2 regions of the Cohnella massiliensis genome follow, and region 2 is predicted to be linked to the other one. Evidence: riboswitches for the same ligand, from Rfam matches in the RefSeq annotation. Region 2 holds a riboswitch; the other holds the start of a gene.
What was found. A riboswitch is a leader RNA that binds a small molecule or an ion and turns the genes downstream of it on or off. The one in region 2 is predicted to bind cobalamin.
Positions count from the first base shown of each region.

Region 1: linked by a shared signal. The riboswitch ahead of B7E11_RS12045 (ABC transporter substrate-binding protein) and the one ahead of metE (5-methyltetrahydropteroyltriglutamate--homocysteine S-methyltransferase) in region 2 are both predicted to bind cobalamin.

Region 1 is NZ_LT821258.1:514,086-529,658, forward strand. Features, by position in the region: gene cobO (cob(I)yrinic acid a,c-diamide adenosyltransferase) at 1-282, opposite strand, end outside; gene B7E11_RS12005 (cobyric acid synthase) at 650-2,170, opposite strand; gene cobD (threonine-phosphate decarboxylase CobD) at 2,349-3,452, opposite strand; gene cobS (adenosylcobinamide-GDP ribazoletransferase) at 3,472-4,296, opposite strand; gene cbiB (adenosylcobinamide-phosphate synthase CbiB) at 4,275-5,249, opposite strand; gene cobU (bifunctional adenosylcobinamide kinase/adenosylcobinamide-phosphate guanylyltransferase) at 5,246-5,821, opposite strand; gene cobT (nicotinate-nucleotide--dimethylbenzimidazole phosphoribosyltransferase) at 5,833-6,891, opposite strand; gene B7E11_RS12035 (ABC transporter ATP-binding protein) at 6,918-7,763, opposite strand; gene B7E11_RS12040 (FecCD family ABC transporter permease) at 7,768-8,805, opposite strand; gene B7E11_RS12045 (ABC transporter substrate-binding protein) at 8,802-9,833, opposite strand; cobalamin riboswitch at 10,054-10,258, opposite strand; gene B7E11_RS12055 (NAD-dependent malic enzyme) at 10,666-12,072, opposite strand; gene B7E11_RS12060 (IS110 family RNA-guided transposase) at 12,482-13,780, opposite strand; gene B7E11_RS12065 (PadR family transcriptional regulator) at 14,129-14,464, shown strand; gene B7E11_RS12070 (FtsW/RodA/SpoVE family cell cycle protein) at 14,464-15,573, shown strand, end outside.
Region 2 is NZ_LT821259.1:578,681-594,253, forward strand. Features, by position in the region: gene B7E11_RS16495 (glycoside hydrolase family 2 TIM barrel-domain containing protein) at 1-360, shown strand, start outside; gene B7E11_RS16500 (phosphoribosyltransferase family protein) at 412-951, opposite strand; gene ssuE (NADPH-dependent FMN reductase) at 1,223-1,774, shown strand; gene B7E11_RS16510 (aldolase catalytic domain-containing protein) at 2,012-2,977, shown strand; gene B7E11_RS16515 (hypothetical protein) at 3,125-3,445, opposite strand; gene B7E11_RS16520 (gamma-glutamylcyclotransferase family protein) at 3,634-4,074, shown strand; gene metE (5-methyltetrahydropteroyltriglutamate--homocysteine S-methyltransferase) at 4,723-7,026, opposite strand; cobalamin riboswitch at 7,190-7,339, opposite strand; gene B7E11_RS16530 (copper resistance CopC/CopD family protein) at 7,530-9,191, shown strand; gene B7E11_RS16535 (sensor histidine kinase) at 9,188-10,114, shown strand; gene B7E11_RS16540 (response regulator) at 10,080-10,769, shown strand; gene B7E11_RS16545 (YcnI family copper-binding membrane protein) at 10,896-11,519, shown strand; gene B7E11_RS16550 (permease) at 11,678-12,238, opposite strand; gene B7E11_RS16555 (sensor histidine kinase) at 12,657-14,348, shown strand; gene B7E11_RS16560 (response regulator) at 14,349-15,573, shown strand, end outside.

The DNA.
Region 1 (15,573 bases), on a different contig from region 2:
CAGAGCTTCCCGATGCTCCTCCGGCGTCTTGGTCCAGGTGAACCCGATGCCCGTCTGGACGATTTCGACGCCGAGTTTCTGAAGGGCAAGCTGTTCCCCATAGCTGCGCTGGGGGGACTTGATGAATTGAATCGCCAGCACGCGGTGACCGCGTCCCGTCGCTCTCGCGGCCAACCCCATCGCCGCGGTTGTCTTCCCCTTGCCGTCCCCGGTATATACAAGCACCAGTCCCCGTTCCTTGCTCGGCTTTTCCTTAGCGGACAATCCATCGGAGCCAGCCATACCGGGCGCTTCTTCCTCGTTCCCGACGACCAATCCGGCAGTACCCTCAATTTCTCTCTTTCCCGTTATCCCACTGGTTCCACCCGCTCGATTCAACACGTCCGATCCCTCTGTCTCGCTCTTTCCCGTTATCCCACTCGTTTCACCCGCTCGATTCAACACGTCCGATCCCTCTGTCTCGCTCTTTCCCGTTATCCCACTGGTTCCACCCGCTCGGTTCAACACGTCCGGTCCTTCAGCCTCGATCTTTCCTGCTATCGCACCCGCACCCGTTCCATCCATTCGGTCCGACACATCCGAACCCACAGCCTCGCTCGTTCCCTCTATCGCATCCGGTCCATCCGTTCGTTTCGTCCCGCTCACCTTCTCATCCCTCCATCATCCGATAAATGTTCCCCACATCCAGGTGCTTGCGGACATGCTCCGCCAGCCGGTCGAACGCTTGCTTCCGCAGCTCTCCGAACCGGGTTGCTTCCAAAAGCGGCGCAAGCCCCTTGTCCGCGCGCAGCTCGTTCAGCCATTCCCGGCGCAGCGCATCGTTATGAAAAACGTCGTGCAAGTAGGTTCCCCAAACCTTGCCGTCCGCGGACATCGCCCCATCCCGATGCCAGGACCCGGGCTCTTCCGGCAGCCGAAGCGGTCGCAGCCGAAACGGCGCGTCCGCCGGCTCGAGCGCGACCGTCCGGCCCATATGAATCTCGTAGCCTTCGACATTCACTTCCCGCCCCGCGCCGAACTTCATGGCCGCCTTTCCCGTCACTCGTTCGGTCCGCTTGTCCGCCGCGAACACCGTTTCCAACGGCAGCAAGCCGATACCGGCCGTTTCCGCCGCGGCGGATTCCACGCCTTCCGGATCGAGCAGCCGCCGCCCCATCATCTGGTAGCCGCCGCAAATGCCGACGACCCGGCCGCCGCGCTCCGCGAACGCCAGCAGCTTCGCTTCCAGCCCGGCCGCGCGCAAAAACCGCAAATCCTCCGCCGTATTTTTGCTGCCCGGAAGAATGACGGCGTCCGGCTCGCCCCAATCGGCAACCGAGGCCACGTAACGCACGACCGTATCCGGCTCCGATAAAAGAGGATCGACATCGGTAAAATTCGAAATCCGCGGCAGACGGAGCACCGCGATATCGAGCCTACGATCCGCGGAAGGGGCTCCCCCGGCGAGACGCCGCTTGCCGTCGAGCGAAGCCGAATCCTCGTCTTCAAGCGCCAGGTCCGGCAAATACGGGACGACGCCGACGACCGGCTTGCCGATGCGCCGCTCCAGCCAGTCGATTCCCGGCCGGAGCAGGGACGCATCGCCCCGGAACTTGTTGATGATCACGCCCCGAACCCGCTCCCGCTCATGCGGCTCCAGCAGCTCCAGCGTGCCGACGACGGAGGCGAACACGCCCCCCCGGTCGATGTCCGCGACCAGCAGCACCGGCGCATCGGCCCAGCCGGCAAGGCGCATATTGACGATATCCCGGTCCTTCAGATTCACTTCCGCAGGGCTGCCCGCCCCTTCGATCACGACGATGTCATAGGCCGCCCGGAGCCGTCCGAGCGCTTCCTTGACGATCCCTTCCGCATGCGGCAAATAGCTTTCCCGATACTCCCTTGCTCCGAGGTCCCGGAAAGGCTTGCCGTGAACGACCACCTGCGCCGACATTTCCCGGCTCGGCTTCAGCAAAATCGGGTTCATGTCCGTCGTGGCGGCGATCCCGCACGCGTCGGCTTGCATCCCTTGAGCCCGCCCGATCTCCTTGCCGTCCGGCGTCACGTAGGAATTGTTGGACATGTTCTGCGATTTGAAAGGGGCGACGCGATAGCCGTCCTGCTTGAAAATCCGGCAGAGGGCGGCCGTCAGCAGACTTTTGCCGACGTCGGAAGCGGTGCCCTGCAGCATGATCGTTTTTGCGGATTTCAATTCGCGGTCCGTATCCGACGACGTTTGCGCGGCGGCGTTAATCTCGCCAGCCGAATCCGGCATCGGCCGATGCCCGCCTTCCGCGTTCCGCACCGCGCCCGCTGCCTCATCCTCCCCATGAACGCTCCTCATCGCGCCCGCAACCTCATTCCCGCCGTCATGCCTCGCCATCGCAACCCGCCCCTTCCTTCAGCGCCGCAGCCAGCTCGGCAAGCAGCCGCTCGTTCTCGTGCCGCAGCCGAACCGCAAGGCGAAAATAACGCCCGTCGAGCCCCGCAAACAACGACGCGTCCCGAATCAGAATTCCGCGCCCCGCCATGCGGCGCTGAAGCTTCTTCGCGTTCCAGGGGCTGTCTTCCGGCAGCGAAACGAGCAAATAGTTGACCTCGCTTGGCACGACGGCAAGGCCGAGCGATTCGAGCCCGGCGACGAGCCGCGGCCGCTCTTCGGCCAGCCAGGCCATCGTTTTCGCCGCATAATCCGTTTCCCCGAGCAGCGCCTCGCCGATATGCTGGGCGAGAAAATTAACGCTCCAAGGCGGCTGAAGCTCCCGGAGACGGGCGATCAGCTTCGGATGCGCGACGACAAAACCGAGCCGGATGCCCGGAATCGCGTAAAATTTCGTCATCGAGCGAAAAACAACGATCCGCTCCGAGCTTGCGGCCTCGCGCAGCAGCGACGCCTCCTCCCCTCCCGGAACGAAGTCGATAAACGCCTCGTCGATCAGCAGCGTCGCTCGGGACGTCCGAAGCGCTGCAAGCGCATCGGCCGGAACGAGCCTGCCCGTCGGATTGTTGGGATGCCCGATAAAAACGCAGCTGCCTTCCGAAAGCTTCAGACCGGCCAGCATTTCCGCCGTCAGCTCGAAGCCGTTCCCGGCGGCAAGCAGCAGCTCCTTCGTCCGAACGCCCGCCTTCCGCAAGGCGTCGCCGTACTCGGCGAACGAAGGCTGGGCCAGCGCCGCTTCCCGCGGCGAAACGCCCCGAACGGCCAAATCGATCAGCTCCGCGGCTCCGTTGCCGACGAGGATGCTCTCCTCCGAAATCCCGTGCGTCTCGGCCAATTTGCGCCGCAGGCCGCGAACCGCCGGATCGGGGTATCGCGCGATGTCCCGCCACCGCTCCCGAAAAATCGCCTCGACGCACGCCGGGGGCCCGGCCGGGTTCATATTGGCGCTGTAGTCGAGCCACCCCGCTTCCGGCTTGCCGAAGCTCTCCTCCGCCGTCGCCCAGTCGCCGCCGTGTCCGAATCGTTCCAGCATGACGCCGTCTCCCTTCTTTTTAACCGTTATAGATAAAAACCGCCGCCAACAGCAGCAGTCCGATTTCCGCGCATTCGTTCAGCGCCCCGTACACGTCGCCGGTCAGCCCGCCCAGCTTTCGCGAGGCGGAAGCGGCCAGCAGCGCGCCGGGAACGTAAGTAAAAATCGCCATGACCGCAAGCATGACCGCCCCTTCCCGCCAGTTCCACCGGCCGGCCGCGGCCAGGACGACGGCGCCGATCGCGCAGGCGGCCGCGAACGCATAAACCGCATGCCGCGGCCGAACGGTGCGGAACAGCCCGCCGAGCCCTTCGCCGGGCAATCGCGCATACGGCCAGCCGGCGATCGCCGTCGACATGAAGGCCCGGCTCCAGACGGGGATCAAAGCAAGCGCGGCCAAGGCAAAGGCCGACGCCCCTTCGCCCTCCCCGAGCAGCACGGACAGCAGCGAAACCCGCAGCAGCAGCGAAAGCGTGCCCACGGCGACGCCCATCGCGCCGACGCGGCTGTCCTTCATGATCTCCAGCATTCGCTCGCGGGAGCGATGGCTGAGCAAGCCGTCGGCCGTGTCCATCAAGCCGTCGAGATGCAGCGCGCCGGACAAACCGATCCAGAGCGCCGTCAGCAGCACGGCCCCCGGGAGAGGCGGAAGTATGCGAGCCAGCCCCCACGCGGCTCCGGCGAGCAGCAGACCGATGACCAGGCCTGCGGCCGGGTAAAACGCGACGCTGCGCCGGCAGCTTCGCTCCGTGAATTCCGCCTTGACCGGCACCGGCACCCGCGTCAAAAACTGCATCGCGACGACGAACGGCTCGACCGCGCTTACCAAACGAGACTTAGCCATGCGCACAACAACCCTCCCGCCAACCAGAAACTGACTCCGTACAGAAGCCGGATCGTCCGGACGATGTCTTCGGCCTCCAACGGGCGCAGCGGCCAGCCGAGACGGGCCCGCTCGCTCACGACGCCCCCGTACCGGTTCGTGCCGCCGAGCTCGAACCCGAGCGCCCCGGCCACCGCCGCTTCGGGGATGCCGCTGTTCGGGCTCGGATGCAGATGCGCGAACGCCCGGATCGAGCGCCAGGCCCTCCTCCCGGAGGCCAAGCGGGAGCAGGCTGCCGTCAGCGCCAGCAGCGCTCCCGCCGCCCGCGCCGGAAGCCAGTTCATCACGTCGTCCAGCCGCGCGGACGCCCAGCCGAAATCCCGGTATTTTTCGTTTTTATAGCCGACCATCGAATCGAGCGTATTGGCCGCCCGGTACAGCATCGCAAGCGGCGCGCCCCCGATAAAAGCGAAAAAAAGCGGCGAAACGAAGGCATCCACCGTATTTTCCGCCACCGTTTCCACCGCCGCCCGCGCGACATCTTTTTCCGCCAGGCCGTCCGTGTCCCGCCCGACGATCCAGCCAGCTTTGATCCGGGCCTCGGCCAGATCGCCCCGCCGCAGCGGCCGGTAGACGAGCATAGCCGCGTCCTTCAGCCCTTTGACCGCCAGCGTCGTCGAAATAAACCAGACATTGACCGCATAGCCGAGCCAGGGGTGAATCCGGTCCGCGACCAGCCAAACGCCCCACATGAGCAAAAAAGAGGCCGCAACGACCGCAACCGTCAGGACGCAGCCTTTCAGCCGCAAAACGTTTCCGGACGGCCCGCGAAGCAGCCGCCGCTCCAGCAGGCCGATCAAGCGGCCGATGACGACGACGGGGTGCGGCAGGCGGCGCGGGTCGCCGATCAGCCAATCGGCCGCGATGGCCGCGACAAGCATCCCGAGCGTTTCCGGCAGCGAATAAAACATCATGCTCCGTTTTCCGTCCCCTCGTCAGGCCAGCGGAACGCAAGGCTTTTCAGCTCGACCGGAATGCCCGCCGTCACCAGAAACACGCTGTCGCTCGCCGCCGCGATGCGCTGGTTCATGACGCCGGCCAAATCCCGGAACGACCTCCCGAGCCGGTATTCCGGCACGATGCCGTCGCCGACCTCGTTCGTCACCAACACGACGCGTCCCGAATAAGATTCGAGCACCCGCACCAGCTCGTCGACCCGCGCGAGCACCCTCCGCTCGGCGTCCTCCGCCTCTTCTTCCGCGAGCAGCCAATTCGTCAGCCACAGCGTCAGGCAGTCGACCAGCACGACCGGCGCGTCCTCGCGCTCCCGCAACACCCGGCACAGCTCGTAAGGCTCCTCGACCGTCTCCCAGGCGAACCCGGTCCGCTCCCGCCGCTCGCGGTGAAGCGCGATGCGTTGTCCCATCTCGTCGTCCAAAATCTGCGAGGTGGCCACATATACGCCGCGTTCGGCCAAGCGGGCCGCGTACTTTTCGGCGAACGAGCTTTTGCCGCTTCTCGCTCCGCCCGTGACAAGCACTACCATGCCCCTGCCCCCTAGCCTTTGGAAACGCCGGCGCTGTCGAACGTCGCCATTTCCCGCAAAATGCCGCAGGCCGCGTCGATCAGCGGAAACGCGAGCGCAGCTCCCGTACCTTCGCCAAGCCGCATTTCCAATTGAAGCATGGGCGCAAGTCCCAGCTCCTCGAGCGTTCGCTTGTGACCCCGTTCGCTCGACAGATGGGAAGGAATCAGATAGGGTTTGACCCCTTCGGCGATCCGGCAAGCCGCGAGCGCGGCGACCGACGAGATAAAGCCGTCGATGACGACCGGAATGCCCATGGAAGCCGCACCGACAACGAGGCCGGCCAGTCCCGCGATCTCCAGCCCCCCGACCTTGGCCAAGGCGTCCACCGGGTCCTGCGGATCGGGACGGTTCAGCTCGAGCGCCCGTGCCACCGTCTCCCTCTTCAGGCGCAGCCCTTCGTCGCCGATGCCGGTGCCGCGTCCGACGACCTCCTCCGCGTCAAGCCCGGTCAGGGCGGCAAGGAGCGCCGAACTGGCCGTCGTATTGCCGATCCCCATTTCGCCGGTGGCCAGCACGTTATAGCCCTTCATCGACAAATCGTTAGCCACGTCCATTCCGGCGCGAATCGCCCGTACCGCTTCCTCGCGGGTCATCGCCGGCCCGCGCGCCAGATTTGCGGTGCCGCCCTCTCTCACCCTGCGCGAGAGCAGCTTTTCATGGACGATTTCAGGCCCTTTGACCCCCATATCGACGCAAACGACGTCCGCGCCGGCTTGGCGCGCAAGCACGTTGATCGCCGCTCCCCCGTTCAGGAAGTTCGCCACCATCTGGCGCGTCACTTCCTGGGGAAACGCGCTGACGCCTTCCTCGCATACGCCATGATCCGCCGCCATCACGACGACCGCCTTGCGCAGCCGCCCCGGCAGCTCGGGCGTGCCCATCGCGCCCGCCAGCTGCACGGCCAGCGCCTCCAGCCTGCCGAGGCTTCCCGGCGGCTTCGTCAGCTGGTTCAGCCGTTCTTCTGCGGCCATCTGCGCCGCTTTGGCTGCGGGAACGATCTTTTCGGCCGCCGTGCGTATAAATGCCATATCTGTCGCTTCCGTTGACATCGGTTTTATCCGTCCCTTCTATGCCCTGCAGCCTCCGGCTGCAGCAAAATTTGCGGCGCTCCGGTTGCCGGATGCTTCGTGACGACCGTTCCGACGCCGTAAACGGAGCGAATTCGCTCCTCGGTCAGCAGCTCCTCCGGCGTTCCGATGCCGACCGCCTTCCCTTTGTCGATCAGGAGCAGCCGGTCGCAATAAAGCGCCGCCAGATTCAGATCGTGCAGCACCGCGACGACCGTCAGCCCCGCGGCCCTCCGCTGCCACAAGCGAATGCTGTCCATCAGCTGAATTTGCCGGCCGATGTCCAGATACGTCGTCGGCTCGTCCAGCATCAGCAGGCGCGGCTCCTGCGCCATGACCTTCGCCAGGGCGACGCGCTGCCGTTCGCCCCCGCTCAGAAACTCCAGCGTCCGCTCCGCAAGCTCGGCCAGCCCCAAATCCGCAAGAATCGCGTCGATCCGCTCGTCCGCGCTTTCCGGCTCTTCGCCCAGCCAGTTCTGATAGGGAAACCTCCCCATTTCGGTCACTTCCCGCACCGTGAACCCGACCTTCGGCAGCGCCTCCTGTTCCAGCACGGCGACGAAACGGGCCAGCTCCTTGCGGGTGAAGCTTCCGACCGTCCGGCCGCCGCGAACCTCGCGCAGGCCGCCGGGCGCGGATTCCGTAGCGCCTCCGAGCGCAACCTCGCCTTCGTCCGCCTTTTCCACGCCGGACAGGAGCTTGAGTAGCGTCGATTTGCCGCTGCCGTTCGGGCCGATGATGCCGAAAATTTCCCCTTCGTAAACGGAGAAGCCGATATCCGACAGCACCCGGCGTCCGTCATACGTTTTCCCAAGACGGTTCGCTAGAATCATGCTTTTACCCCCTGGCCCGGCTCCGGTTGCGCCGGAGCAAATAGGCGAAAAACGGCGCCCCGATAAAAGCCGTCACGACGCCGATCGGAATTTCCGTCGGCGACAGCAGCGTTCGCGCGGCCGTGTCCGCCAGCAGCATGTAGATGGCGCCGCCGACCGCCGACAGCGGCACGAGGAGCCGGTAATCGGGACCGGTCAGCAGGCGGATCAAATGCGGCACCACCATGCCGACGAAGCCGATAACCCCGGCCACGGAAACGGCCGCCGCCGTCATCAGCGTGCACACGACGAGAATCGTCACCTTCGTCCGCTCGACGTTGACGCCCAGATGCGCGGCCTGCCTTTCCCCCAAGGCGAACAAATTCATCGTCCGGCTGTAGCCGATCATAATGACGAGCCCCGCCGCCAAATAGGGCAGCAGCACGGCCGAGTACGACCAGCCGCGCAATGACAGGCTGCCGAGCATCCAGAAGACGATTTCGTTGATGACCTTATCCGATCTCGAAACCATGAACGAGACGAGCGAGCCGAAAAACGCCTGCAAAACGACGCCCGACAGCAGCAGCGTCTCCATCCGGATTTTCCCCTGGTCGCGGGCGAGCCGAAGCACGAGCGCCAGGCTGATCAATCCGGTCGCAAACGCGACGACCGGAATCGTCCATTGCGCGAACAAGCTGTAGCTGTACCCCATCAGGATAAGAAACGCCGCGCCTACCGCCGAGCCGGACGCGACTCCGAGCGTGTACGGGTCGGCGAGCGGATTGCGCAGTACGCCCTGAAAACCAGCCCCCGCTACCGACAGCATGGCGCCGATCAAAATCGCCAGCGCAATGCGGGGCAAGCGGATTTTCAGAACGATCTGCTCGGTCGAAGACTCCCAGTGGGGCGCGACGAGCGAGTCTCCGCCGGGCAGACTGTGCAGCAAAATGCCCCATACGTCCGCCAGGGGCAGACGCGCCGATCCCATGGAAAGGCTGAAAACGACCGTAAAGAGAAGGAGCGCCAGCGCAGCTCCTCCTCCAATCGCGCTTTTTCGCTTCATTCCTTCACCAGATCGGGATATACCGCTTTGGCGACTTCAACGAGCCCTTGCGTGATGCGCGGCCCCGGGCGCGACAGCACGTCCTGGTCGAGGCCGACGACGCGATTTTCGGCGATCGCCGTTATTTGATCCCAGCCGCTGCGGCCCTTGATCATCTCCTCCAGCGTCTTGCCCGACTCGCTGTCGGTCACGCCGAGCGTGAACAAAATGACGTCCGGATTTTTTTGCACGATCGTTTCTTCGTTGATTTGGTTCCAGCCCTCGGTATCTCCGGCCACGTTGATGCCGCCGGCCAGCGTGATCAGCTCGTCCATGAATTCTCCCTTGCCGACCGACCAGCCCGGGGAAAACTCGACATACACCTTCTTCTTGTCGGCTTCCGCCACGCCGGCCACCGCCGCGGCGACGCGCTCGACGTCTTCCTTCATCGAAGCGACGAGCGCCTCCGCTTCCTGCTGGCGATTCGCAATGATGCCCATTTGCAAAATGTTGTTCATCACGTCGTCGATCGACTTCGGATCGGTTTTGTACATGACCAGGTCGAGCGAACGGAACTTGTTCAGCACGTCCTCCGGCATCGAAATGCCGGTTACGACGAGGTCCGGCTGAAGGGCGATAATCGCTTCCTCGTTCGGCTTCGTAATGCTGCCCACTTTCTCCTTCGTCGTCGCCTCTTCCGGATAGTTGTCAAAATCGGACACGCCGACGACCTGCTCTCCCAGGCCAAGCGCGAACAAAATTTCCGTCTCCGCCGGAGAGGTGGACACGATCCGCTGCGGCGCCTGTTCGAACGTAAACGACTCGCCGGTCGCGTCCTGAACGGTCAGCGGATATTGCGTCTGCTTCGCTTCGCCGCTGTCGGACGCTTCCGGCGCCGACGACGCCGAAGCGCTCGGCGATGCGCCCGCGGAGGCGCTTGCCGACGCTTCGCCCGACGCGCCGCCCTCCCCGTTCGAGCTTCCGCAGCCCGCCAAAATCGACCCCGCCAGCAACAACGCGGCGAACCCCCACAAATAACGTTTCTTCATTGCACTACCACAATCCTTTCTGTCTGATTTCGAGGACTGCGCTTGAGCGATGAATGAATCTTCGAAACTTCCAACCGGTCGCTGCACGACAAAACCCTGCCTCCGTCTATCGGAAGCAGGGTCAGCAAATCAGGCGAAAGACGAACGGCACCCCTTGCGCACAGGGGCGTCAATGTCTTGGCGTATCCTGATCGAGCCGATCCTTTCCGCGAAGGATTCCGTTGGCTAAGCGCAGCTGGCAGGTTTCCTGGCTCCCCGGCCTTGCAGCTTCCCCCCGGCCTTCCCGCTTCCATCGGAAGCAGTGGCATCGTCGGGGTCGTTTCCGGGTTACAGTGGCGGGACCGCGCCGGACTCTCACCGGCTTCCCTTTTACCCTTGACGCGGACCTCCTGTCCGGACAAGGCACCAACTGGCTGAAAAATCATTCAAATGTTCAAGCGGCGGCCGCTTCTATCGAATTATAACGTACTCGGTCGGGAATGAATAGTACCGCGGGGGTCCGCCGATCGCCTTCGAGGGCGTTTTGTGCGCAAACTGTTACAATCTTCCGCGTTTTAGCGTATACTTGGGGTCGGCGGCGGCCGCGCGCCGCCTCGCCGAAATTTTCACGGGAGCGTGAACCGCATGAGCAAATCGAAAAGCAAAAAAGCACGCCAAAAAGAAGAACGCTCCGGGCTCTTAAGTCCCGAAGCGCTCCGGGGACGATGGCAGCGCAAGCCGCAAACGCAAATCGTCCGAAACGGAAAAGCAGAGCAGCGCCGAACGCTGTGCCGCCGAAAAGGCAGCCGCGACGGCGCTGATTTTTTTGGCATGGCGATGCCGGCTTCGGAAATTACCGGAAATCCGGCGGCGTGCGCCGGGCGACGCCGGTCAATATTGCCGTTTCGATGACGGCGTGCCGGACTTTGGCCACCACCTGCTCGTTGAAAATGCTCGGTATGATATACTGCGCGTTCAGTTCGCCCGCCGACACGACCGAAGCGATGGCGCGGGCCGCCGCCAGCTTCATCGGCTCGTTGATGATGCGCGCCCGGCAATCCAGCGCTCCGCGGAAAATGCCCGGGAACACGAGCACGTTGTTGATCTGGTTCGGGTAGTCGCTCCGCCCGGTCGCAAATACGCGCACGATCGGCAGCGCCGCCTCGGGGTCGATTTCCGGATGCGGGTTCGCCATGGCGAAAACGATGCGGTCCGCCGCCATTTTTCCGACATCCTCCGCATTCAGCACCCCGCCGCGGGACACTCCGATGAACACGTCCGCGTCCCGGATCACTTCCTTCAGCGTTCCCGGCTCGGCCTCCACCTGCGGCTGCTCGGACAGCCAGTGCCACATCGGATGGTCCGAATACGAGCCGCCGCGCACGATCGCGCCTTCGCGGTCGACCGGCACGAGCCTGCGGACGCCGGCGGCCAGCAGCATTTTGCATATCGAGACGCCGGCCGCTCCGATGCCGTTCACGACGACGCGAACCTGGTCGATCCGCTTGCCGACGACCTTCAGCGCGTTCAGCAGTCCCGCGATGACGACGATGGCCGTTCCGTGCTGATCGTCGTGGAAAATCGGAATATCGAGCTGCTCCGCAAGCCGCGTTTCGATTTCGAAGCAGCGCGGAGACGCGATATCCTCCAGATTGATGCCGCCGAAAATCGGCGCGATTGCCTTGATCGTCCGGATAATTTCCTCCGTATCCTTCGTGTCCAGACAGATCGGAAAAGCGTCGACGTCCGCCAGCTGCTTGAACAGCATCGCCTTCCCTTCCATGACCGGCGCCGCCGCGTACGGCCCGATGTCGCCGAGGCCGAGCACCGCCGTGCCGTCCGTGACGACGGCTACCGTATTCCGCTTGATCGTCAGCGAATACGCCTTGTCGCGATTTTCATGGATCGCCGCCGACACCCGGGCGACGCCGGGCGTATACACCCTGGACAAATCGTCGCGGTTGCGGATCGGCAAGCTCGGCTGGATGGCGATTTTGCCGCCCAAATGCGCCAGAAACGTGCGGTCGGACACGTTGATCAACTGGACCCCGTCCAGCGCTTTTAACGATTCGACGACCTGCGATTCCCCTTCTTCCGTTATATGTACCGTAATGTCCCGAACGGAAACGTCTTGCCCCGAGCGGATGACGTCGATGGACGTAATGTCCCCGCCCGCCCGTCCGATGGCCGAAGCCACGTCCCCGAAGTGAATGAGCGAATGATTCAGTTCAAGGCGAACGATAATGCTGTTATAGGCCACAGTGCTTCCTCCCTCAATAAATTAATCTTTTCTCCGTTTTTCTCGCATTTTCTCAGGATTTCAACTTTGACATCCGAGGCTCCCTTGGATAAGATTTGACGCGGAGCGAATATTTGGGATCGACCTGTTGGCGGGAATAGAGGTGGGGACCACCCCGCTTTTTGAAAGCCGTATGGTCGCATATGGATCTCCACATGTGCCCTTGCGGTTTACCCTCCCATATCTCCCTGGGTCGTTGCCCTTACATTCCTTCGTTCTACCTCTCAAGGGGTGGAGGCCAGGTTAGCTCCTTTACGGGGTCGTTGCCCTAATGGAATCGATTACTCCCAGCCTATCCGTGCTTCGTTTGTCAAAGATCAACATGTGTGTAAGCGATGAAACCAAAGTGAGTTATCCATCTGTGAATGAATTAAGCTGCCGCTTGCAATTGAGCCTCCCGATGGGGGCCGAGTACTTTGCTGACGTCATAGTTCTTCTGTTTACGGCCTAGCTCAAACATGACTCGAATGAGCTTGCTCGAAATCGCAATCATCGACTGCTTTTTTTTCAGCGGATTATCCCGGCGCGTCGTGAAGTACAGGTGCAGTGCGCGGAACTCCGGATTTTTGGCAACCAAGGTCAATGCCGCCCGGTACAGCAAAGCCCGGAGACGACAACGACCTCGCTTGCTGATGGTCGTTTCCCCTTTGTGAAGCCCGGAGCTGTTTTCTCGCAGGCTGAGACCGGCGTGACGAACGATTTGCCTGCTGTGATCGTAGCCGCTCAAGTCTCCGACTTCCGCCAGGAATCCTGCCACAGTGATGAGGCCGATACACGGAATGCTCATCATGTGGGTGGCGCCCGGAATCTGTTCCACCAGATCCGCCACATGCTCCATCAGTTGTTCGATCTGCCTGCACAGCATGGCGTACTGTTCCAAATACATGGCTAGCTCATGTTTGGCCGCCGTAGCGCCTTCCGTGAGGCCGATGGACGTTTGGGCTTTCCGGTAGAGCAGTCCCGCTCTCTTGGGGCCCACAGCTCGTTTCACATCGTTCTTCTTCCAAGTCGCCACGACTGTCGTTTCGCCGGCGGAGACGACGTCTTGTGGCAGCGGAAAGTGTTGCAACGTAATGAGCGAGGCCTTGCCTTCCCAGTCTTTAAACACTTGCCTATATTCGGGAAAGAAGCGATCCAGCCAATTGTGGATTCTTCCTTTCACCCGATTCAAATCCCCGCATAGACGGTCACGCTGGTTCATCAGTACACGCAGGTCGGCGTAAACACCCTCCGGCAGCTGCGGCTGTGTATAGCGTCCGTCGATGACGAGTTTGGCGACGACCTTCGCATCTTTGATGTCGTTCTTGGTCGGCGAGTTGTCGTCGAGTTCCTTGCTTTTCTTGACGTGATGCGGATTCACGAGCACCACTTCGATGCTGCGCTGCTTCAGGAAGTGAAACAGCGGGAACCAGTAGTGCCCGGTGGGCTCTACGCCAAGTAGTACGTCCGTCAGTCCATGTTCTTGCTGGATGGATTCGGCCCAGGCCAACAAGTCCAGTAGGCCATTCTCGTCGTTCTGGAACAGGCAACGCTTACCGAGCTCAATGCCACGGTAGGTGAAGGCCCGAGCGACATGGTTGTGCTTCGCGATATCCGTCCCGATGACCAATGTTGTTTCAGAAATTCTCGAAATCCGTTGATTTTGCTTGCTCGATTGGTTAAACTTCATAGTGAGCGTCCTCCTCTTAATTAGGGCAGTGAATGTGCACCATTCCGAGACCCAGCATACAGGAGGCGCTTTTTGTTTTGCAAACCGCATTTTAATTCATTACAGGAATGGCTCCTTGCATTTTATAAAATGCCGCAGAACTATTCTTCTTTGAGATTGAGGCCGCTTATTCGCGCGAACATTAAGTGTTTCGACAAAGAAGCGCCGAATCCTGCCTGCCCGGCGACTCGCCTGTCGCCCTCCGGTGTTTCGATCTTCGTTTTGGCTATTGACCGGGTTTTGTTTCGCGATTAAAATATACCTAGATATTCGATACATAGATTATCGATGCATAAGGCGGAGGTTTCGATGAAAATCGGCAAAGAACTGATGAAAGGCAGCACGGTCATTCTCGTGCTTACCCTTCTCGACCGCAAGGAAATGTACGGATACGAGATGGTCAAGGAGCTGGAACGCCTGTCGGCCGGCGTATTCAACCTGAAGGAGGGTACGCTTTATCCGATTCTCCACGCCTTGGAAGCGCAACGGATGGTGGAGGCGTACTGGCACAACGAAGGGGGCCGCCAGCGCAAATATTACCGCATCACCGATCAGGGCCGCCTGCAGCTGGAGGAGCGGAAACGGGAATGGTCTCTTTTCAGCGCGACGGTCAACCGCGTGCTCGGGGAAGGGGGCGCGTCCTGATGGCGCTCGACCGAAACGAGCGGGTAGAGGCGTTTCTCGATCAGGTGTGCTCGCAAGTGAAGGCGAAGGAAATGCACGGGGAGATCCGTCTGGAGATCGGCGGGCATTTGGAGGAGGCGATCGCCGCAAGGCGCGGCGAAGGCGTTTCCGAAGAGGAGGCCGTCCGGCTTGCGATCGAATCGATGGGCGATCCGAAGCGAATCGGAAAGCATCTGCACAGTGTGCATAAGCCCAAAACGGAGTGGAGCGTCCTCCTGCTGACCGCGCTTCTGGTCGGGATCGGGATCGTGACGATGCTCGGCATCCAGCTAAGCGCCGTCGATCAGCGGATTTCCGGCATGGCTTTTGCCGTCCGCAAGGCGATGTTCTCCGTTATCGGATTCGGCCTGCTGCTTCTGCTCTATTTTGCCGATTATCGCAAACTCAAAGGGTGGATAAGGCCGCTGTACGGGGCGGCTTCCGTTCTGCTGCTTCTGCCGCAAGCGTGGTTGTGGGGACCGACGGTCGTAAACGGGAGCAAGGCTTGGATTTCGCTCGGCCCTTTCACCCTGCACGCCCCGACGTTGGCCCTTTACCTTTTCGCCGCGGCCATCGCCGGACGGGTTAGCCTGGAGGAACGGAAACCCCGCCGTTCTCTTCGGGAACAAGCTTTCTTTTTCGCCAAGGATTTCATCGTTTACTATGCGATTCCGGGAATTCTTTACTTGAGCTGCGGTTCGGCGACGACGTTTGCCGTTCATTTTATTTGCGTCACCGTCCTGCTGCTTGCCGGAAAACGTTGGAAACGGGCTGCCGCTTACGGCACGCTGGTTGTCGCGATTCCGGCGATCGCGGCGTTCGGTATGCCGTCGTTGTTTGCCTTGTCCGGCAAGCTTGCTCTTTATTATGACCGGCTTAGGACGTATTTCGGTTACTACTCCGATCCGAAGCTGGCCGATTTTTACTCGAACCGCAGTCTGGATGCCATCTCCTCGGCCGGCTGGTGGGGACAGGGCTTCGGGACGACGTTGAAAAACATGCCCTATACGTATAGCGAAAACGTATTAACCTACTTCATTTACAGCTTGGGCTGGGCGGCCGGCATCGCTTTTGCGGCGATTCTGCTGCTG
Region 2 (15,573 bases):
ACGGTGCAGGAGCAGTTCGTGCCGTACGTCAAGCCGCAGGAAAACGGCAACAAGGCCGACGTCCGCTGGGCTGCGGTGACGAACGCCGCGGGAATCGGCCTGCGCTTCGCGGAATCCGGCGGCAGGCCCTTCAACGTCAGCGCGCACCACTATTCGACCGAGGACCTGATGCGGACAAGTCACGTTCATTTGCTGACGAGGCTGGGCGAGACGATCGTCAAGCTCGACGCCGCCCAAAGCGGCCTCGGCAACCACAGCTGCGGCTACGCGCCGACGCTCGAACAATACTTGCTGCGGCCGGACAAGACGCTGTCTTTTTCGCTGAACGTTCGTCCTTGCCGGGCCGAAATCCGCAGCTAGAAAAAGACCGGGCCAGGAGCGCGCCCAATCGCTCCTCCCGGTCCTTTCGGTTCAACGGGGAAACAAAGGAAGCTTCTCCAGAAAAACGATATCGTCCCGGCCGGCCGCATCGCCTTCGGCCAAAATGGCCGCCTTCGCCTCGACGATGCCGCCGGCCAGCCCGACAAGCTCCTCCAGGGCGCGCAGCGATTCTCCCGTGCTGATCACGTCGTCGACGATCGCGACGCGTTTGCCCCGCAAAAACTCGGCGTCCGCCCGGTCCAAAGCCAGTACCTGCTCCTTCTGCGTCGTAATCGAAACGACTTTGTGCAGCAGGGGGGCGGCCATGTAAGGCTTGACGCTTTTTCTGGCGACGACGTAGCGTCCGAGGCCGAGCCTTCTCGAAAGCTCGTAGGCGAGCGGAATGCCTTTCGCTTCGGCGGTCACGATGACATCGACCGGCGGGAGCTTCCCGGCCAGCGCCTCGGCTGCCTTTTCGACCAGCTCCGCATCTCCCAAAATGACGAAGCTGGCGATGCAAAGCTTATCCGTGATCGGAATTACGGGAAGTTCCCGCGCAAGTCCCGCGACTTTCAGCGTATATGAATTCATGTTGATGTTCCTCTCGCAGCGAATGGGGTTCCAAATCCGTCGGCCGGCTTCCCGGCGACTCCTAAATCATACAGGACTTGTCTCATGCTCATCAAGCGTCGAAAGGGACGAAACGGCATGCATCCCGACACCGCGTGGCAGAAATATTTGCATTATCGAAATGTTTTTGATAACTTGAGCTTGAAGACAGAATATTTGCACGTTATAATTCAATATAATCCTAGAGGTTATATCGGAATTGACGTCTCGCGAGAAAAGGAACGTGATCAAAGTGGCCAAAATTGTCATTATCGTCGGAAGTCCGGTTCAAAAGTCCAGATTGCACGCCGTCGTCGATCGGGTTCGCAGCCAAACGGAAGCGTCGGGCAACGAGGTGTCCGTCCTTTACGTCCGCGATCTTCCCGCGGAAGATCTGCTCCACGCGCGCTTCGACAGCGAGGCGATTATCTCCGCCAACAAGCAAGTGGAGGAAGCCGACGCCGTGATTATCGCCACGCCGGTCTACAAAGCTTCGTTTACGGGCATTCTTAAAGCTTTCCTCGACCTGCTGCCGCAAAAGGGCCTGGACAACAAGCTCGTGCTGCCGATCGCCGTCGGCGGGACGATCGCCCATCTTCTGTCCATCGATTTCGCGATGAAGCCGGTTTTTTCCGTGCTCGGCGCGCGCAACATTTTGACGGGCGTCTTCGTTCTCGATACCCAGGTCGTTTGGAACGACCAAGGCGGCGCGGACATCGCCGAAGAAGCGACGACCCGTCTGGATCGTTCGGTCGCCCAGCTCGTCCAGGAAGCGGAATGGCTGTCCGGCAAGGCGCAGGCGTAACGCTTCGTTTTGCTTGACGCTTATGTGGCCCCCCCGATCGGATACCCGGCCGGCAGGGGCCTTTTTAATGCACGGACGGAAAGCGTCGTACGGCTCGCGGCGGTTCGGCGCGCTTGCGCGGATTTTTCCCGGGCTGTCGGACAAAGCCCTTGTTAATTGGTCGCGTTTCGTTATAAACTAGGTACCAAGTTCCTTTCGGACTCAAGTCAAGCACGAAGCAAAGGAGATTTTGTCAATATGGCCGCACACCGCAAGACGGATCATTGCCAGATCGTCGACTGCACGATACGCGACGGCGGGCTGGTCAACAATTGGGATTTCAGTGTCGAATTCGTTCAGGATTTGTACAACTCGCTGAACGAGGCCGGCGTGGAATACATGGAGATCGGCTACAAAAATTCCCCCAAGCTGCTCAAAGGCGCGGAAAATGCCGGTCCGTGGCGCTTTTTGGACGACGACTTTTTGCGCAAGGTCATCCCCGAGAAAAAGAACACCAAGCTTTCCGCGCTGGTCGATGTCGGCCGCGTCGACGAAAACGACGTGCTGCCCCGCAGCGAGTCGCTGCTCGACCTGATTCGCGTCGCCTGCTATGCGCGCGATACGGCGAAGGCGATCGAGCTGGCCACCTTGTTCCATAATCGGGGATATGAAACGACGATCAACATTATGGCCTTGTCCAACGTGATGGACAACGAGCTGACGGAATCGCTGGCGATGATCGCCGACAGCCCGATCGACGTCGTTTACATCGTCGACTCTTACGGCAGCCTCGATCCGGACGACTTCCGCTATTTGGTGGAAAAGTTCCGCCGCAACCTGAAAACGAAACGCCTCGGCGTCCATACGCACAACAATATGCAGCTTGCGTTCGCCAACACGCTTGTCGCCGCGGAGATGGGCGTCGAGCTGCTGGACGCTTCCGTGTACGGCATGGGCCGCGCGGCGGGCAACTGTCCGACCGAGCTGCTGCTGGCGAAGCTGAACAACCCCCAGTACAGCCTTCGTCCCGTGCTCGGCATGATCGAGCGCCACATGGTCAAGCTTCGCGAGAAGGAAGAATGGGGCTACCTCATTCCGTACATGGTGACGGGCGCGCTGGACGAGCATCCCCGTTCCGCCATGGCGTGCCGGGCTTCGGCCGAACGCGACGAATACGTCAATTTCTACGATAAAATGACGACGCCGGAAGTGTATTCCAAGTAATCCGGCCGTCGCGGCAGGCGAAAACGGCTCTCCGGAAGGAGGGCCGTTTTCGCTATGGAGTGCCCCATGTTCGGTTGGGGCGTCGGATCGGGGAGTTGCCGGCTCAGCGCGCGGCGCTCATTATAGCCGGGCAGGGGCAAGCCCGGCTTAGCGCGCGGCGCTCGGGTTATAGCCGGAAAGTTCGCCTTGACCGCGGATCGCGGCCGCTTTGTTTTGCGGATTCGGATGGAAATAGGCGTCGCCCTTCAACACGCGTCCCCCGATCGTCGTCGCCTCGACCCGAACGCCGATATCCTCGGTTTGGGCGAAATGCGCAAGCAGCCGTTCGTCGGAAACGCCTTCCGCATCGATGTACCAAAGAAAGGTGCCGTATTCCTGAATGACGAACAGCTTGGCCTGGGAAAAAGCAAGCTCCCAGCTTCCGGTCGAATGCGCGACGGACAATGACGCCAAATCGTAACTTTCCATAGGTCCCATCCTTTGTCGGTTTTGTCGGTCAATTTGAATCGAATCTCCATTTGAATCCAATAGCAGGCATACCGAAATTGTAGCCGTTGCAAGGTTCGTTTGGCAAACGAGAGATTGGATTCGGACAACGTCCCCTTTATAACGAACTATCGGTAAAATACGGCGGAAATAGGGAAGGAGGCGTGCGCTTGGAAAAACGAATCGAACGGTCCGGCCTGGATGAGCAGGAGCCGCTCGTCCGCTTGTTCGTATACGGAACGCTGCTGCCGGGCTTCGCGGGTTATCGGCTTCTCGAGCCTTATTTGCGCGGGACTCCCCTCCCGGGACGCGTGCGCGGACGGCTGGTCGATGCGGGGGCGTATCCGGCGTTGGTGCCGGTGACCGGCGGGGAAGACCGCTTCGTGCGCGGATTGTGGTGCGAGCTGAGCGGGGCCGCCTTGGCCGAGATCGACGCGTACGAGGAATTTTACGGGATCGAGGAAACGAACGACTACGAGCGGGTATGGGTGCGCGACGCGGACCGCCCGGATTGCGCGGGCTGGACTTACATCTGGCCCGATTCGCGCGGGCTGGCGTTCGCGGATTTCGACGCTTGGGCGGACAAATACCAGGACGGGAGTGGCGTCTGACAGCCGCAGGGTACAAACCGCCCATGCCGACTCGAACGGGAGGCGGCCCCAGGAGGCCAGAGGCGAACGCATGATGCTGTCGGCAAATGCCGCGGCATCGCCTACGCTGGATTTCATCCAATCAGCAGAGCGAAACTCGGGGATTGGGCTGTCTAGGTTGGATATTGTCCAACGAGGAACGGGGATTTTGAGCAATTTTTGCAAAGGGGCGTCGCTTGATTGGACAAAATCCATCGAAGACGGCGCGGGTCGTGAAAATGGGGCTCTCGGTTGGACAAAATCCAACGGAGACGGGCATCGGTGGGGAGGACTTCGTCCCGAACGTACGGGTGGCCCCGAAAAGAACGAAAAGACCCCGATTCCGCATCCAGGCGGAAATGGGGTCCTTTTCGTCGCGGCATTGCTGCACGCTACCATCGCCGGCTGCCGCAAGGGCAGCATGGGTGCCGGGGCAGCTCCCATCGGGCCGAGGCGTCCGGCAGCTGAAAGCTTCAGGCGGGACAACTGGTCCGGCAGCTTGCGTCGCGGGCAGCTCCCGGCCAGCCAAGATGGCTGGCAATTTAAGTACGTCGAGGGAAGCTCCCGGCGGGCCAAGACGGCTGGCAGCTGGCGTCACGAGCGGCTCCGGCGGGCCAACCCGGCCGGCGCTTACGTCGCGGTCAGCTCCCGGCGAGCCTGCTCGGCCGCGGCCGTCATTTCGCGAAGCGCCTTGAGCGTTTCGCTTTCGCTGCGCGTCTTGAGGCCGCAGTCCGGGTTGATCCACAGCCGGTCGGCCGGCACGACCTCCAGGGCGGCGCGGATGACGGCCAGCATGTCGCCGCTGCCCGGCACGACCGGGCTGTGGATGTCGTATACGCCAAGCCCGATGCCGTTGCCGTAAGGCTCGCCGCGGAGCGCCTCGATCAGGGCGCCGTGGCTGCGCGACGTTTCGAGCGAAATGACGTCCGCATCCATCGCCTGGATCGCGTCGATAATTTCATGGAAATCGCAGTAGCACATATGCGTATGAATTTGGGTGTCGTCGGCCACGCCGGCTACGCTGCGGCGGAAAGCCCGGACCGCCCATTCGAAGTAGGCCGTCCATTCGCGGCGCTTCAGCGGGGCGATTTCCCGCAGCGCCGGCTCGTCCACCTGGATCATGCCGATGCCGGCGGCTTCGAGACGGAGCACTTCCGCGTTCAGCGCCCTGGCGATCTGGTCGGCGATCCGGCTTTGCGGCAGGTCTTCGCGGCTGAACGACCAGGCGAGCATCGTGATCGGGCCGGTCAGCATGCCTTTCACCGGACGGGAAGAAAGCGATTGGGCGTAGACGGTGTCTTCCAGCGTCATCGGGCCTTTGTCCGTCACGTCCCCGAAAATAACGGGCGGCTTGACGCAGCGGGAGCCGTACGATTGCACCCAGCCGTTGTCGGTAAAATGATACCCGTCCAGCAGCATGGCAAAGTGCTCGACCATGTCCGTCCGCTCGAATTCGCCGTGCACGAGGACATCGAGGCCAAGCTCCTCCTGGCGGCGAATCCACAGCCCGGTTTTTTCCTTCAGCAGGCGGCGATAATCGCCTTCCGCCAGCTTTCCTTTCCGCCATTCCAGCCGGGCGCGGCGAATATCGTCCGTCTGCGGCAGGCTGCCGATCGTCGTCGTCGGCAGCGGAGGCAGCCCGAACCGCGCCTGCTGCCGCTCGCGGCGCCGCTCGTACGGCGCCCGCTCGGGCGCCGAATCCGCCCGCGCGCCGGCCGCTTCCCGGCCGCGCGCCGGATGAGCGCGCAGCGCGGCCAAAGCCGCGCGGCTCTCCTCAAGCCGCGCCAGCAGCGCGGCGCTGCCGCTGTCGGCGCCGGCGGCCGGGCGCGAGCCGAGCGCGTCGGCAAGATCGACGAGCTCGCGCAGCTTCTCGTCGGCAAAGGCGAAGGCGGCGCGCACAACCGGGTCGCCGCTGCGTTCCGCGGAGGCGGTCACGGGCGCGTGCAGCAGGCTGCACGACGTCTGCACGACGAGCCGCTCCGGGGACACGATCGCCGCCAGCTCGCCGAGCAGGGCGAGAGCGCGGTCGGGATCGGCGCGCCAAATGCCGCGTCCGTCGACGATGCCGGCTCCGAGCGTTTTGTCCGCGGGCCAGCCTTCCTGCCGGAGCGCCTCCAGATTCGCGCCTCCGTCCCGCGCGAAATCGAGCCCGATGCCGCCGACGGGCAGCGCGAGCAGCCGCTTCGGAAACTCCGCCGCGGCGAAATACGTCTGCAGCATCAGTTTCAAATTCGGCCGGACGGACGAAAGCGCCGCATAAACCTCGTCGATCAGCGGCAGATGCTCTTCCGGCACGTCCGTGACGAGCGAAGGTTCGTCCATTTGCACCCAGACGGCCCCGGCGTCCGCCAGCTGGGCGAGAACTTCCGAGTAGACCGGCACGAGGCGGCGAACCCGATCCGCGAATTCCCCGGCGGCCACCCCTTTGGCCAGCCGGACATAGGTGTAGGGGCCGACGATAACCGGACGGGTCAGAAGGCCGGCTTTTTCCTTCGCTTCGTTGAAAGCGTCGAGCCAGGGATTGAACGCGAGCCGGGGCTCGCGGCGGTCGCCCAGCTCGGGCACGATATAGTGATAGTTGGTGTCGAACCACTTCGTCATTTCGGAAGCGGGCTTTCCTTCCGCGCCGCGGGCGACGGCGAAGTAGACTTCAAGCGAGCCGGGAGCGCCGAGATCCCGGAATCGTTCCGGGACGAGATCGAAGGCGACCGTATGATCGAGAATGCCGTCGTACAGGGAATAGTCCCCGGACGGCAGAACGGCGACGCCCGACCGTTTCATCCGCAGCAGCCGGCGGATTCTAAGCTCCGCCTGCTCCTCCCTGAATTCGTTTTCGCCCGACTTTCCGCTCCAGAAGCGCTCCAGGCTTTTTTTCCATTCCCGGTTTTCCCCGATTCGGGGATACCCGAGCGCGGCGGTTGCCACGATAGACATACGCAAACCACACCTCTCGCAAAATGTTGATCAACCGACATCCGGGCGCCGCAAGCAAAAAAGGCATGCCCGCCTCCCAGCTTCGGAAGGACGGGCATGCCGAAATAGACGTCCAGAACGTCAAATCAGATGTGCCGGATCATCCCTATCGACCGTAGGTTCCTTGGCTTGAGAAAAGACGGCAGGTATCCCTGGCTTCGGGTTCCAAAGGCCGCGCGCATATCGCGCCTTTGCCCCCGTTACAGTGGCGGGACCGCGCCGGACTCTCACCGGCTTCCCTTTTCATCCGCTCACCGCTTCAAGCGCTCTTCACGAGCGCCGGAAGCTGCGTCGCCATCTTTTCCGGTATGCGGTTGTCGTCAATAACTATACATTCGAAAGAATATTTATGCAACAATTCTTTTCCGGCAGTTGAACGAAGGGACGCGTTCGGGTACGATGGACGGTGACAGGGTCCAAGGATTGCGGAAATTTTTGGATTTTTCGAAAGAGGGGTTTCGTTCGTGTCGACTGCATCAGCTTACGGGCGCAAGCATGCGGCCGCTTTGCCGGCGCTGCGGCGCTTTGTCGCGTTCATCGTTTTTTTGGCCGGGGCCATCGGGCTGTCGGCTCCTTCCGCCTTCGCGCATGCGACGCTGGAACAGGCTTCGCCCGCGCAAGACGCGAAACTCGCGTCCGCACCCGAGGCCGTCGAGCTGCTCTTCAACGAGCGGCTGGACGGCACCGGATACTCGCTTCGCGTGCTGGATGACGCTTCGAAGTCCGTTACGGACGCGGAGCCGGAGCGTTTCGAACAGGGAAGAGGCTTGAGGCTCAGCCTTCCGAAGCTTGAAGAGGGCCATTATACGGTGTCGTACAGCGTCATTTCCGCCGACGGCCATCCGGTTTCCGGGGCCTACGTGTTCACCGTCGGCAATCCGCCGGCCGCGACGACGTCCGACCGGCTGGATCCTCACGCCCAGGTCGGACATGACGGGCACGGCGAGCACATGCTGGGCGACCGGGCATTCGTTCTTTACGCGACGAGAATCGCCTATTACGCGGGCCTGCTCCTGACGGCCGGGCTGGCGCTGTGGAGCCTTTCGCGCGGAGCTTCGCCGGTCGTGCGGGAGCGGCGCGAAGCGGCTCTCGGCTTCATGGGGAAATTCGCGCTTTGCGCGACGCTCGCTTACGTCGTTCTGCATGTAAGCGAACTTGCGCAGGGCGAGCCGATGTCCGAATGGGGCCGCATCCTGATTCAGACGACGATCGGCCGGCTGTACCTGGCCGAGCTGCTGCTCGCGATCGCGGCGACGCTGCTTCGGTCGCTCGGGGCGTACGCCCGCCTCTTCTGGGCGGCCGCTGCGCTGTTCGCCGAGGCCTGGAGCGGCCACGCGGCGGCTTTTTCGCCGATCGGGTATTCGGTCGGGCTCGATTTCGTCCACCTGCTCGGAGCCGCATTGTGGGGCGGAGGACTTGCGCTGCTTATTCTCGTATGGAGCAAGGAGCGGACGGAGGCGGGACGGTTTGCCCTGCTGTTTTCCAAGTGGGCGCTCCTTTCGTTTGTCGCGCTTTGGATCACGGGGACGCTTAGCGTTTTGAAATATTTGCCTACGCTTTCTTATTTGCTCTACACGTCCTGGGGCAAATGGCTGATCGCCAAAACGGCGCTGTCCGCGCTTGTTGTCATCGCCGCCTTTTTGATCCGGCTCAGGCTGCGCAAAGGGAATCTTCCCGGCGGCGGGCTGCTGAAGCTCGACATCGGCCTGTTCGGAGCGATCGTGCTGTGCGTCGGCATTCTGACGTATCAAAATCCGCTGCCCTCGAACGCCCCGCTGCATTATCACGAGATGGGCGAAGAGATGCACCTGACGCTGCGAATCGCGCCGAACGCCCCTGGGGAAAACGCGTTTACGTTGAAAATATGGCTGCCGGAGGAGCTGGGACTGCCCAAGCAAGCGCTGCTGCGCCTGATGCCCGAAGGGCGGGACGACGTCGGCGCGATCGACGTTCCGCTCGAAGCGTACGAGGATGAGGAGCTGGACGATTTTGCCGGCTATGAAAAAGCGACCTACCGCGCGCAAGGCTCGTATTTGCCCTTTGCGGGAAAATGGAAGGCGCAGGTGCGGGTGACGGATTCGGAAAGCAACGAGCTCGTGCGCGAAACGGAGTTTCGGATTTATTGAACCGGCCGGAAGGCGGAGGCAGCCGGCCGGATGCGAAAGAGGGAGCCGTCATGCGCGACAAGCGGATCAAATGGCTGATCATCGGGATTCCCACGCTGACAATCGGGCTGTGGGAGTACGTGCGGCATGCGTTTTTGCTGCCCTATTTGTCGATGGAGCTCGGCAACTTGCTGGCTCCGTTCATCGTGCTTGCGGTGACGCTGGCGCTCGTGCCGGGGCTGTTCCGGCGCATGGAGCAGTCGCAGAGCGAGCTGCAGCGGGAGAAAGCGACCAAGGCGGCGCTCGAAGAGCGGGAACAGCTGGCGCGGCAGTTGCACGACGGCATCGCCCAGTCGCTGTTTCTGCTCGCGGTCAAGCTCGACCAGCTGGATCGAGCCGCGTGCGAGCCGCCCGTGCGCGAGCTTACCGGACAGATTCGCGAGACGGTCCGGGTCATGCACGAGGACGTGCGGCAGGCGATCGCCAATTTGCGGCTGCCGCCGTCGGCGGCGGACGCCGCCTGGGTGCTCCCCTTGCGCGAGCTGCTCGGAGAGACGGCGGGCGTTCTCGACGCCGAGGCGGATTTTCGCTGGACGATTCCGGACGAAAGCTTGTCCGGCAAGGAAAAGGTCGAGCTGCACGCCTGCCTGCGGGAAGCGCTGCTGAACGTCCGCAAGCATGCGCGGGCGCAAAACGTGACGGTCGTCGGCGAACCGGTCGAAGGCGGAGGCTTTCGCTGCCGCGTCGAGGACGACGGCATCGGGTTCGGGGGCGACCCGTTCGCGGCTCCGGGGCGGTTCGGCCTGCGCATGGTGCGCGATCGCGCGGGGAAGATGGGCTGGACGCTGGCGGCGGAGCGGCGTGGAGACCGTACGGTAATCGAATTGACGAAGAAAGGGAGAAGAGGCGATGAATCAGCCGTTTCGCGTGCTGCTCGTCGATGACCACCCTCACGCGCGGCAAGGGATGCGGGAAATCGTGGCGTCCGACCGCGACTTTGTCGTCGTCGGGGAAGCGGCCAGCGGCGAGGAGGCGCTCGAGCTGATGGACGAGACGACGCCGGAGCTCGTGCTGATGGACATTTCCATGCCCGGGATGGGAGGGCTCGAGGCGGCGAAAGCGATCAAGGGCGCCTATCCCGACGTCAAAATCATCATGGTGACGGTGTCCGACGAGCCGGCCCACCTGTTCGAAGCGCTGAAAAAGGGCGCCCAAGGCTACTTGCTCAAAAACCTGGAGCCTTCGTCCTGGCGCGAATATTTGCGTGCGGTGGCCCTGGACGAAGCGCCGCTGAACCCCGATCTGGCGATGTCGATTTTGCGGGAGTTCGCCGCAAGGCCCCAGCCGCCGGTTTCGCCGGCGCGGGGGAGAGCGGGCGCGGACGGCGAAACCGCCATGCGCGAGGGGCTGACGCCGCGAGAGAAGGAAATTTTGCTGGAGGTGGCCAGGGGCCGGACGAATCGCGAAATCGCCGCCGGTCTCGGCCTGTCCGAAAATACGGTCAAAAACCATCTCAAAAATATTTTGCAAAAGCTGCATTTGGACAACCGGGTGCAGCTGACCCGTTATGCGTACGAACGGGGGCTGGTGGACGGGTAGAGCGGCGGGCCGCCTTCGGATCGCCATCTTTTTTTCGCCGGAGTAGCCCTTTGGGGTCATGCCGTCGGGTTGCGGACGATTTATACTTGGTCTCATCCGCAATCAACGGAAAGGATTGGTCCTGTCATGAAAAAAAGGTTGTCTCTCGTTTTTGCGCTGTTTCTCGCCTTCGGGTTCGCCCAGGCGGCAAGCGCGCATGTGACGGTATCGCCGGGCGAAGTGGCGCAAGGCGCGTACCAGGTGTTTACGATTCGCGTCCCGTCCGAGAAGGACGCGGCTACGACCGAAGTGAAGCTGGACGTTCCGGACGGCGTCGAAGTGCTGCGGTTCGAGCCGAAGCCCGAATGGAGCTACGAGACGGAGACGAACGCGGACGGCAAAATCGTTTCCGTCGTCTGGACGACGTCCGGCAGCGGCCTGGGCGCGACGGAGTTTGGCGAGTTCCGCTTCCAGGGCCGGGTCGCGGCAGACGCCACGGAGCTCGTCTGGAAAGCTTACCAGACGTACTCCGACGGCAGCGTCGTCGAATGGACCGGCGCCGAGGACGCCGACACGCCGGCTTCCGTGACGGCGGTGACGCCGTCGACCGGCGAGTCCGACGGCCACGGCCACGGCGCCGCTTCTTCCGGCGCCGCCGATGAGGCGTCCGACGGCGCGGGGCGGGATCCGCTGACGCTCGGCCTTGCGATCGCCGGCCTCGCCGCGGGCTTGCTGGCGCTTGTCGTCTCGCTCGTTCGCCGGAAGGCGTAGGGCGAGCCTTGCCCTCTTCGCGGCAAATGCTTGCTTGCCGCGATATGCGCTTGGCGGGGAGGCGCTTCCGTTTGGGGCGCTCCGTTGGAAGAGGCCGACCGGCCATCCGGCCGGCCTCTTTCCTTGCCGCCGAATCGTTGTCGCGGCGCGTCTTGCCGTCAGACGCTTATCATCATCGTGAGCGCGAGGAACAACCCCATGGCAATGACCGATGCCGTCGCCTTTTTCCGGCTTGTTTTTCCCGTCCCTTTCATGGCGTAACGCACATACATCGCGAATCCGATCGCAAGGATCGCCGTTTCCAGGATCATGCTGATCCCCGCATATTTCCACAGTCCGAAGCCAAGCAGCGGCAATTCGCCCGCATTTCCCGGCAAAATCGGCATGTCCGCCCGATGGACGATCAAATCGAGCAGCCAGTGGCTGAAGACGACGGACGCAATGGCGTAGCCGCCTTTTGCGCCCCAGGCGCGACGCGCGGCAAAGCCGGCGACGACGGCGATCAGCAGAGCGCCGACGAGAGAATGCGTATAATCGGCATGGAAGATCGTTTCGCCGTATCCGGTACCGATCGACGTGTCGGTCCGCTCGACGCCGGCCAAGTTCAGCGGAATGAAAAGAATGTCCAGCAATTGGGTCGCGACGATAAGAGACCAAAGCGGAAGCCTGGGCTGCGTTGCTTTGACGGCGGCTGCGATTCCGAAATGTCCTGCGAACATTGAATCTCTCCCTTTCGGCAATGGAATGATACCCGCTGCAGTAAAACTAATACTATTAGTTTTCGTGATTTCAATATAACTAATGTGATTAGTTTTGTCAAGGGCCAGATTGACTTCCATCTTATCCCCGTACTCGCGCCGAACTTCCGCCAATAGCGTCCCTCGGTTCCGTCAATCAAGGCGGAAAACGGCCCCCAACGGAAATAACGGCTGAGCCGGACCGTTATCGACGACGCGCCTGGTGCAACGGGACCAGCCAATCGATCGGCGGCAACCCGCGGCCCAATATTGAAAGCCCTTTCAATCATCTGGACTTTAATGCTAAGATGAATCTGCCCGTTCGAAGACCGCGATCGACGCCTGCAAACTTGCATACTCGCACCGCACTTTCACTTGCACATCTTAGGGGGAGCTTATAGTGAAACTGAACATCTTCAGCAAAATTTTCCTGCTTGTCATTTCGCTTCTCCTTCCCACGGTCGCCTTGTACGGTTACTCCTATCAAGTCAGCGTCGACGTCGTCCGGCAGACGGTCGAGGACAACAATTTGAACCGCCTCTCCTTTTTTATGAGCCAGATGGACATGATGGTCGACCAGCTGACGAAATATTCGGCGTCGGCAGGACGGGATTTCACCTTGCGGGAGTATTTGGACGGGCGGGGGAAAAGCGACCCGATTTTGCAGCTTCAGCGGCAGTTGCGGATTTTCGAGATGTTGAACATGCAAACCGCGACGAACGCCTGGAACAACCAGCTCATTTTGCACTTGACCGATTCGAAGGAAGTCATCTCGACCGATTATTCCGTCAAGTACGACGAACGGACGATCCGCGAAACGCCCCCCGGGGAATGGACGTACCGAAGCGCCGTCAGCTTCAGCATGAAGCAAATGCTGTTTTCGCAAATCAGGCCCGCGGGCATTCCGAACGTCTTCGTCGAAGTCCGGTTTACCGAGGACAACATCCGGAACATGCTCAGTCTCTACAAGCAGGGGGAGCTGACGGAGCCGTTTCTGTACCGGAAAGGCGAAGCGCCGATCGTCAGCTACACGGCTGACCGCACGACGATCGACCCGGCGGTCGGCATCCTCGAATCCATGAACCTCGAGGAAAGCGGCAACGCGGTCGTGACGCTGAACGGGAAAAAATACATGATCAACCATGCCCATTCCGGCAGCCTGGACTGGGCGATGGTCGATCTCGTGCCGCTCGAAACGATTTTTTCGCCGATCGTGACGAGCCGGAATCTGTTTTATTCCTCCATCGTGCTGCTGCTGGCGCTCAGCCTGTTGGCGACGCTGCTGCTGTACCGGAACGTGCAAAGGCCGATTCAATTGCTCGTCAAAGGCGTGCAGCGCGTCCGGGACGGCCGTTACTCGATCCGGCTTCACCCCCGGACGAACAACGAATTCGATTTTTTGTTCCGAAGCTTTAACGAAATGGCCGAAAAAATCGGGGACCTGATCGACAAGGTATACAAGGAAACGCTGCGGTCGAAGGAAGCGACCTTAAAGCATTTGCAATCGCAAATCAATCCCCACTTCCTGTACAACTGCCTGTTTTACATCAAGGGGATGGCAAGCCTCGGCGAAAAGGACGCGGTCGTGGCGATGGCGCTGAATCTCGGCGAGTATTACCGCTACACGACGCGGACCGAAAAAACGACGGCCACGGTGCGCGAAGAAGCGAAGCTTGTCCGCAACTATTTGGAAATCCAACTGCTGCGCATCCAGAGATTCCGGTACGAAATCGACATCCCGGAGGAGATGCTGGAGCTGGAAATTCCGAAGCTGCTGATCCAGCCGCTCGTCGAAAACGCGGTCATTCACGGCATCGAACCGAGCGAACGGTTCGGGGTCGTTACGATCAAGGGGGAAACGGGCCCGGACGGAAACCGCATCGTCGTGGAGGACAACGGCCCCGGAATGACGGAGGAGCGGATGATCGAGCTGAAGAAGCGGATTTCCGCCCCGCTCGAAGCGGAGACCGGCTGCGGGCTGTGGAACATCCACCAGCGGCTTCTTCACTTGTACGAGGAAGGCTCGGGCCTGTATTTTTCGAAATCGTCGAAAAACGGATTTCGCGCAGAACTTGTTTGGAGGGCCGAATAGATGAACGATACCGAACTTTACCGGCTGCTCATCGTCGATGACGAGGACACCGTCGTGGACAGCCTGGCCGATACGATCGATTGGACGAAGGCGGGCGTTTCGAACGTGTACAAGGCTTATTCCGGCAGCGAGGCATTGGAGATATTGAAAACGAACGCGATCGACATCGTCATGACCGATATTCGCATGCCCGGCATCAGCGGGCTCGAGCTGATCGCCAAAATCCGCGCCGGCTGGAAGCGAATCAAATGCATCCTGCTCTCGGGACATGCCGAGTTCGCCTACGCGCAAAAAGCGATCGCCCAGGACACGTTCGAATATTTGCTGAAGCCGGCGAGCGACGAGGATGTCGTCCGGACGGTCGGAAAAGCGGTGGACGCCTTGCGGCGGGAAAGGGACGAAAGCCGGTCGCACGAACGGTTCGCCAAGACGTTTCGGGAGCATCTGCCGCTGCTGCGGGGAGAACTGCTGAACGGGCTGCTGCAGGGAAGGGAATATTTGCACGGCCAGCTCGCCGAGAAGACGAAATCGCTGCGGCTCGACGTTCGCCCGGACGAACCGTTCGCGCTGATGGTCGTGCGTTTGGAGGGAAAGCTGGCGGAGCTGGATTTCTATCATTCGTCCCTGATGGAATATGCGATCCAGAACATGGCGGAGGAAGTTTGCGACGGCTGGTTCCGGCTTTGGAGCTGCAAGGACGTACACGGCTATTTGACGTTCATGGCCACGCTGAGCGACGAGCGGCGGCTGGAAGCGGCAGCGGAATCCGGGGCGGAGGAAGCGTTCCGACAGCTGCAATTCGCCGCTTCGCAGCTGCAGCTGAACGTAAACCGATACTTGAAAGGCACCGTCTCGGTCATCATCAGCGGTTGGGGCCGGTTTCCCCAGGACGTCAAGCGGTTGTACGACGAAAATCTGCTGGCGCTGCGCAAGCGGATCGGCAATCAGGCGGAATTGTTCATCTACGCGTCAGAAGAGACGGAGCCGGCTCCGGTCCGCTCCCTGCAAAGGCTGTACGAGCCCCCGCTGCTTCAGCATTTGATGGAGTCGGGCAACTGGGATCAGGCCGAAGCGAAGCTGTTGTCCGTTTGCGACGAGCTGAGGGCGAACTGGTCCCAATCGTTCGAGCATTTTACCGAAGCTTATTTTTACGTGTACGCTTCGTTCAGCTCGCTCGCGCACAAGCAGGGGCGCAGCCTGGCGGAGCTGATCGGCCCGGATTTGT